One region of the Sporosarcina sp. FSL K6-2383 genome, then DNA from elsewhere that is predicted to be linked to it. Evidence: a T-box and tRNA genes for the amino acid it is inferred to sense, from the RefSeq annotation. Region 1 holds a T-box; the other holds one or more tRNA genes.
The links. A T-box is a leader RNA that pairs with one kind of tRNA and senses whether it is charged. The one in region 1 lies ahead of trpS (tryptophan--tRNA ligase), so its partner is inferred to be a tRNA-Trp.
Positions count from the first base shown of each region.

Region 2: it encodes a tRNA-Trp, which carries the amino acid that the T-box ahead of trpS (tryptophan--tRNA ligase) is inferred to sense. The anticodon was not compared.

Region 1 covers NZ_CP152017.1:1,303,711-1,307,089, reverse strand. Annotated here, with positions in the region: gene MKZ10_RS06515 (peptide ABC transporter substrate-binding protein) at 1-155, opposite strand, end outside; gene MKZ10_RS06510 (DUF3899 domain-containing protein) at 404-739, shown strand; T-box leader at 848-1,063, shown strand; gene trpS (tryptophan--tRNA ligase) at 1,184-2,170, shown strand; gene fabF (beta-ketoacyl-ACP synthase II) at 2,821-3,379, opposite strand, start outside.
Region 2 covers NZ_CP152017.1:3,413,815-3,417,193, reverse strand. Annotated here, with positions in the region: rRNA gene MKZ10_RS17300 (23S ribosomal RNA) at 1-778, shown strand, start outside; rRNA gene rrf (5S ribosomal RNA) at 924-1,039, shown strand; tRNA gene MKZ10_RS17290 (tRNA-Asn) at 1,085-1,159, shown strand; tRNA gene MKZ10_RS17285 (tRNA-Ser) at 1,164-1,255, shown strand; tRNA gene MKZ10_RS17280 (tRNA-Glu) at 1,275-1,349, shown strand; tRNA gene MKZ10_RS17275 (tRNA-Val) at 1,516-1,591, shown strand; tRNA gene MKZ10_RS17270 (tRNA-Met) at 1,740-1,814, shown strand; tRNA gene MKZ10_RS17265 (tRNA-Asp) at 1,818-1,893, shown strand; tRNA gene MKZ10_RS17260 (tRNA-Phe) at 1,921-1,993, shown strand; tRNA gene MKZ10_RS17255 (tRNA-Thr) at 2,011-2,086, shown strand; tRNA gene MKZ10_RS17250 (tRNA-Tyr) at 2,099-2,183, shown strand; tRNA gene MKZ10_RS17245 (tRNA-Trp) at 2,190-2,263, shown strand; tRNA gene MKZ10_RS17240 (tRNA-His) at 2,282-2,357, shown strand; tRNA gene MKZ10_RS17235 (tRNA-His) at 2,386-2,461, shown strand; tRNA gene MKZ10_RS17230 (tRNA-Gln) at 2,468-2,539, shown strand; tRNA gene MKZ10_RS17225 (tRNA-Gly) at 2,547-2,621, shown strand; tRNA gene MKZ10_RS17220 (tRNA-Cys) at 2,631-2,704, shown strand; tRNA gene MKZ10_RS17215 (tRNA-Leu) at 2,728-2,808, shown strand; gene MKZ10_RS17210 (SRPBCC family protein) at 2,916-3,368, shown strand.

The DNA.
Region 1 (3,379 bases):
GCTAAGTCTTCTTCCGGAGTCTCTGCAACCGGTTTGTCTTCTTCTTTGACTGGATCTTTAGTGCCTGCATCTTCTGTTTTGTCGCCACACGCCGCAAGGAACGCGCTTAGTACAAGCAAAATGCTTACAAGCCACATAAATTTGTGGTTTTTCAAATCAATGACCTCCTCAAAATTGTCTGAAAACTACTTACAATAATATTATACAATGATTATTGCAGTTGTACATCCCTTTTTTATATTTTATAGTGTTCTAAGACAGATATTCTATTAAGAAACTGATTATATCAGCATTCATGATGTTATATTCCAATATTTCTGATTTCGTAATAAATAGCGATTCATTGATTTTTCAATAATAATCCTTTAAGATTATTCAGAACTGAGGTGGGAATTTGAAAAAAATGACACGAAATTTCTTCATTGCACAACTCATAATTGCCTTGATTATGCTCGCGTATTTTAAAGAACTAACATTACTCTCCTATATAAATTCATCTTTTCTTATTGGAGGAACGATTACGTTTATCGGTTTAGTTATTTTTGTATTTTCTACTGGTTTCTTTGATGTATTCACTGTTACAATGCGAAAAATGCTAACACCGAAAAGACGGATGGAGGATGTCATGTCCATGCGAACGCCTTCTGAAATTTTCTCAGCACCTGTTTTTCCTTTTTTAGGAACTGGCGCCCTCGTTTTAATCGTCATGGGGATTGGGCTTGTTATTTTTTACATCTAATAGAATCCGCCGGAGGCTTAATTTGATTCAGCAGTGAACTTCTGCTGAATTAAGTTATGTCTATTGCAAACTAATCATGGACGTATTATAATCTTGAAAACAGTTGAGCGAATGGCAATGACGGAAATAGTATTTCAGTAATCGTTTTATAGAGAGCCTGTGGTTGGTGCAAACAGGTAAACGATATTGAAAGAATGGGTTCCCGAGCCTGACAAGTGAAATTTTTTGATAGCTTGTCACGTCCCCCCGCGTTAAGGGTATTTGAGTGGCCTTCGGGCAATTCGGGTGGTACCACGGTTGATATAAACATCAGTCGTCCCTTTTACGGGGACGGCTGATGTTTTTTCGTCTACAGGATGTAGATGTGCGGCTTTTGCGACAGGACGTCGCGCACTTTAGCCGCGTTCCTTAGCAACTTTCAAAAATTGAGGAGGAGATTTATTCATGAAAACCATTTTTTCAGGCGTACAGCCTACAGGAATCGTGACACTCGGCAACTATATCGGAGCTTTTCGACAATTTACGGAGTTGCAGCACGAACAGCAATGCTTATTTTGTATTGTGGATCAACATGCGATTACCATTCAACAAGACCCAGCAGAGTTAGCGAAAGCGATTCGCTCGCTTGCTGCACTTTATGTTGCAACTGGAATTGATCCAGAAAAAGCAGTGTTGTTCATCCAATCCGAGGTACCAGCACACGCACAAGCTGGATGGATTATGCAATGTATTTCGTACATCGGCGAATTGGAGCGGATGACACAGTTCAAAGATAAATCCGATGGAAAAGAAGGCGTATCATCAGCTCTTCTAACGTATCCGCCACTAATGGCCGCTGATATCCTTCTATATAACACGGATATCGTCCCGGTTGGTGATGATCAGAAGCAGCATGTTGAATTGACACGTGATTTGGCTGAGCGCTTTAACAAACGCTATGGCGATGTCCTGACAATTCCAGAAATCCGCATTCCGAAAAACGGGGCACGAATTAAGTCACTTCAAGAACCACTCAAAAAAATGAGTAAATCTGATCCGAATAAAAAAGGAACGATTTCCCTTCTTGATACACCGAAAGAAATTGAGAAGAAAATCAAGAGTGCAGTCACTGACTCAGACGGTGTTGTAGCTTATGATGTGGAAAATAAACCAGGCGTATCCAATTTATTAACTATTGAATCCGCTCTAAGTGGAGTTTCCATTGAGGATCTTGTTGCGAAATACGAAGGTCTTGGCTACGGTGCATTCAAAGCCGGTGTCGCTGAAACTATCATTAACCATTTATCTCCTATCCAAGAAAAATACTTTGCGCTACTCGAATCGCCTGTCCTTGACGACATACTCGATAAAGGTGCTGAGAAAGCACATGCCATTGCTGCCGCTACCCTCGGGAAGATGGAAGCCGCGATGGGACTCGGACGTAGACGGTAAGAATAAGTATCAACACGGCTAGTACAAAGAGCGTGAAGTCAGCAGTATGCAAGATATAGTAGATAATCTGTTGCCATTCATATCCAAGCGCTCGATAATTAAAATATAAAATCATATTCGATACGGTAACCACAATTAGTCCATAACTGATAAGAAACAGAAATAGTCGTGTCAATATACATCGTCCTTTGAATTTTCTTTAAATATATGACGACATTGCCCCCTTTAGACGAAGGGGGCTTTTACTTCGAATGAATTCAGGAGAAGTTGCGGGTTGTCAGCGCAAACACGCATTGTCACGGCAATCGCGTTAACTCTAATGGCAAACAGGAACTGTCATGGCAAATTGGCATTCTGTAATGGCTAGACCCGAAACTGTCACGGCAATCGCGTTAACTCTAATGGCAAACAGGAACTGTCATGGCATATTGACATTCTGTAATGGCTAGACTCGAAACTGTCATGGCAATCGCGTTAACTCTAATGGCAAACAGGAACTGTCATGGCAAATTGGCATTCTGTAATGCCTAGACTCGAAACTGTCACGGCAATCGCGTTAACTCTAATGACACACTTTCCACCTCGCAACCACCTCCGCACAATAAAAAAAGACGTCCCATATAACTGGGACGCCCTATCCAAATTCAAATTTAGATTTTCTTAAAAACAAGTGATGCGTTATGTCCGCCGAAGCCGAGTGAGTTGCTCATCGCATACTCGATGTCCGCCTTGCGCGCACCTTCCGTCACATAATCAAGATCACATTCTGGATCAGCATTGACAAAATTCGTTGTCGGAGGCAGAATCCCTTCCTGCAACGCCTTCACCGTGAAAATTGCTTCCAGTCCACCTGCCGCACCCAATAAATGACCCGTCATCGATTTCGTCGAACTCATCGCTAGCTTATACGCATGTTCACCGAAGACCGTTTTAGCTGCCATCGTTTCGAATAAATCATTGTATGGCGTACTCGTACCATGTGCATTGATGTAGTCGATTTGATTTGGATCGATGCCGCTTTGTTCAATCGCTTGTGCCATTGCGCGTGCGCCGCCTTCTCCACCTGGAGCTGGTGCCGTAATATGATGCGCATCGCCAGTTGAACCATAGCCAACCAGTTCCGCATAGATTTTCGCACCACGAGCGACTGCATGTTCATATTCTTCAAGAATCAAAATACCCGCACCCTCACCAATAACAAAACCATCC
Region 2 (3,379 bases), 1.6 Mb from region 1:
TAGGAGCCTAAGATTCCGGAGCGCCAGCTTCGGAGGAGGCGTTGGTGGGATACTACCCTGGCTGTATTGGACTTCTAACCCATGCCCCTTATCGGGGCAGGAGACAGTGTCAGGTGGACAGTTTGACTGGGGCGGTCGCCTCCTAAAGAGTAACGGAGGCGCCCAAAGGTTCCCTCAGAATGGTTGGACATCATTCGTAGAGTGCAAAGGCATAAGGGAGCTTGACTGCGAGACCTACAAGTCGAGCAGGGTCGAAAGACGGGCTTAGTGATCCGGTGGTTCCGCATGGAAGGGCCATCGCTCAACGGATAAAAGCTACCCCGGGGATAACAGGCTTATCTCCCCCAAGAGTCCACATCGACGGGGAGGTTTGGCACCTCGATGTCGGCTCATCGCATCCTGGGGCTGTAGTCGGTCCCAAGGGTTGGGCTGTTCGCCCATTAAAGCGGTACGCGAGCTGGGTTCAGAACGTCGTGAGACAGTTCGGTCCCTATCCGTCGCGGGCGCAGGAAATTTGAGAGGAGCTGTCCTTAGTACGAGAGGACCGGGATGGACACACCGCTGGTGTACCAGTTGTCTTGCCAAAGGCATCGCTGGGTAGCTATGTGTGGACGGGATAAATGCTGAAAGCATCTAAGCATGAAGCCCCCCTCGAGATGAGATTTCCCATTACGCAAGTAAGTAAGTTCCCTCAAAGAAGATGAGGTTGATAGGTCTGGGGTGGAAGCACGGCGACGTGTGGAGCTGACAGATACTAATCGAACGAGGACTTAACCTTCTAGTAAAAAGGGCAGGTTGGCCCTGATTTGTGAAACACATTGTCTGTTTTATTCAGTTTTGAGTGCACAAAATTAATTATTTTGGAAAAGCGCTTGTAATAATTCACAAGTTTTGATACAATAATTATTGTCTTGTGAAAACAGTCTAGTGATGATGGCGAAGAGGTCACACCCGTTCCCATCCCGAACACGGAAGTTAAGCTCTTCAGCGCCGATGGTAGTTGGGGGTTTCCCCCTGCAAGAGTAGGACATCGCTGGGCTGTTATTCTCAAAGAACATACTGAATGTATGATCTATAGTATTATTCCGCAGTAGCTCAGTGGTAGAGCAATCGGCTGTTAACCGATCGGTCGTAGGTTCGAGTCCTACCTGCGGAGCCATTTAGGAGAGCTGTCCGAGTGGCCGAAGGAGCACGATTGGAAATCGTGTAGGCGGCTAACGCTGTCTCAAGGGTTCAAATCCCTTGCTCTCCGCCAGTTAAGCCTTTATAAGTATGGCCCCTTGGTCAAGCGGTTAAGACACCGCCCTTTCACGGCGGTAACACGGGTTCGAATCCCGTAGGGGTCACCATTTTATTTTAACAACTTTTAAAAAGCAAAGAAAACTCCCGGTAAAAGTGGGAGAAGCGAATAGAACAAAGAAACGATTGAGAGAACGAAGGAGCGTACATAAGTACGTGACTTAGTAAGCGAATGAAGTTGACGCAGTAATGCGAAGCTTATCGCACTTTTACCCAGGAGGATTAGCTCAGCTGGGAGAGCACCTGCCTTACAAGCAGGGGGTCGGCGGTTCGAGCCCGTCATCCTCCACCATTATCTTTTAATAAATAGTATTGTCGCGGGGTGGAGCAAGTCGCATAACGAAGAATGCGATTTGTATAATTTCCTGAAAGGAAATTATAGTGAAGTCCTAGATCAAAAATGAATTGCGTGTACTTTTTATTATTACGAATAGTATTGTCGCGGGGTGGAGCAGTGGTAGCTCGTCGGGCTCATAACCCGAAGGTCGCAGGTTCAAATCCTGCCCCCGCAACCAAATGGTCCCGTGGTGTAGCGGTTAACATGCCTGCCTGTCACGCAGGAGATCGCCGGTTCGATCCCGGTCGGGACCGCCATTTTTTTTGAAAAATGAATATTTGTATGGCTCAGTAGCTCAGTCGGTAGAGCAAAGGACTGAAAATCCTTGTGTCGGCGGTTCGATTCCGTCCTGAGCCATCGTTTCAATTCTATGTGCCGGTGTAGCTCAATTGGTAGAGCAACTGACTTGTAATCAGTAGGTTGAGGGTTCAAGTCCTTTCGCCGGCACCATTACTTCATATTGGTGGGGTAGCGAAGTGGCTAAACGCGGCGGACTGTAAATCCGCTCCCTCCGGGTTCGGCGGTTCGAATCCGTCCCCCACCACCAATTTACAGGGGCATAGTTTAACGGTAGAATAGAGGTCTCCAAAACCTTTGATGTGGGTTCGATTCCTACTGCCCCTGCCATTTTTCTCACATATTGTGGCGGTTGTGGCGAAGTGGTTAACGCATCGGATTGTGATTCCGACATTCGGGGGTTCGATTCCCCTCAGTCGCCCCATGATTTTGATAAATGAATAGTTATTATGGCGGTCGTGGCGAAGTGGTTAACGCATCGGATTGTGATTCCGACATTCGGGGGTTCGATTCCCCTCGTCCGCCCCATTTTTTTGGGGTATAGCCAAGCGGTAAGGCAACGGACTTTGACTCCGTCATTCGTTGGTTCGAATCCAGCTACCCCAGTAGTTTCGCGGAAGTAGTTCAGTGGTAGAATACGACCTTGCCAAGGTCGGGGTCGCGGGTTCGAATCCCGTCTTCCGCTCCATTAATCTACGGCGGCATAGCCAAGCGGTAAGGCATGGGTCTGCAACACCCTTATCACCGGTTCGATTCCGGTTGCCGCCTCCAATTTTATAAATGAATAGTAACATGCCCGAGTGGTGGAATGGCAGACACGTCGCACTCAAAATGCGATGCCGCGAGGCGTGCCGGTTCAAGTCCGGCCTCGGGTATCAAGTAAAAAAGACATGACTTCGGTTGTGTCTTTTTTTATGTATTCTTTTATCTAAGACGCTACTGTGCTACAGTAAAAGTTAGCATGGTGAGTGGAGGAATGGTCATGCCATTAATTGAACATCATGAATTTATTAAAGCACCAATAGAGCGCTGCTTTGATCTTGCACGAGATGTGGAGATTCATACGCAAACAACAGCGGATACACGGGAGAAAGCTGTTGGTGGAGTTACGACGGGTTTATTGCAGGCTGGAGATGTCGTTACGTGGGAAGCAGTTCATTTAGGTATTAGGCAAAGACTTACTGCTAAAGTGACGGTTATGAATAGGCCTTATTTGTTTGAAGATATTATGATAAAAGGAGCTTTCCATTCATTTCACCATATCCATGAATTTATAGAGCAGGATAATGGGACACTGATGATTGATCGTTTTCAATATCAATCCCCTTTAGGGCTGCTGGGGGATCTTGCAGATAGATTGTTTTTAGAAAATTATATGAAAAGGTTTATTGTTAACCGGGCAATTGCTTTGAAAGAGATTGCAGAACGTATGTAAATTAAACTGAG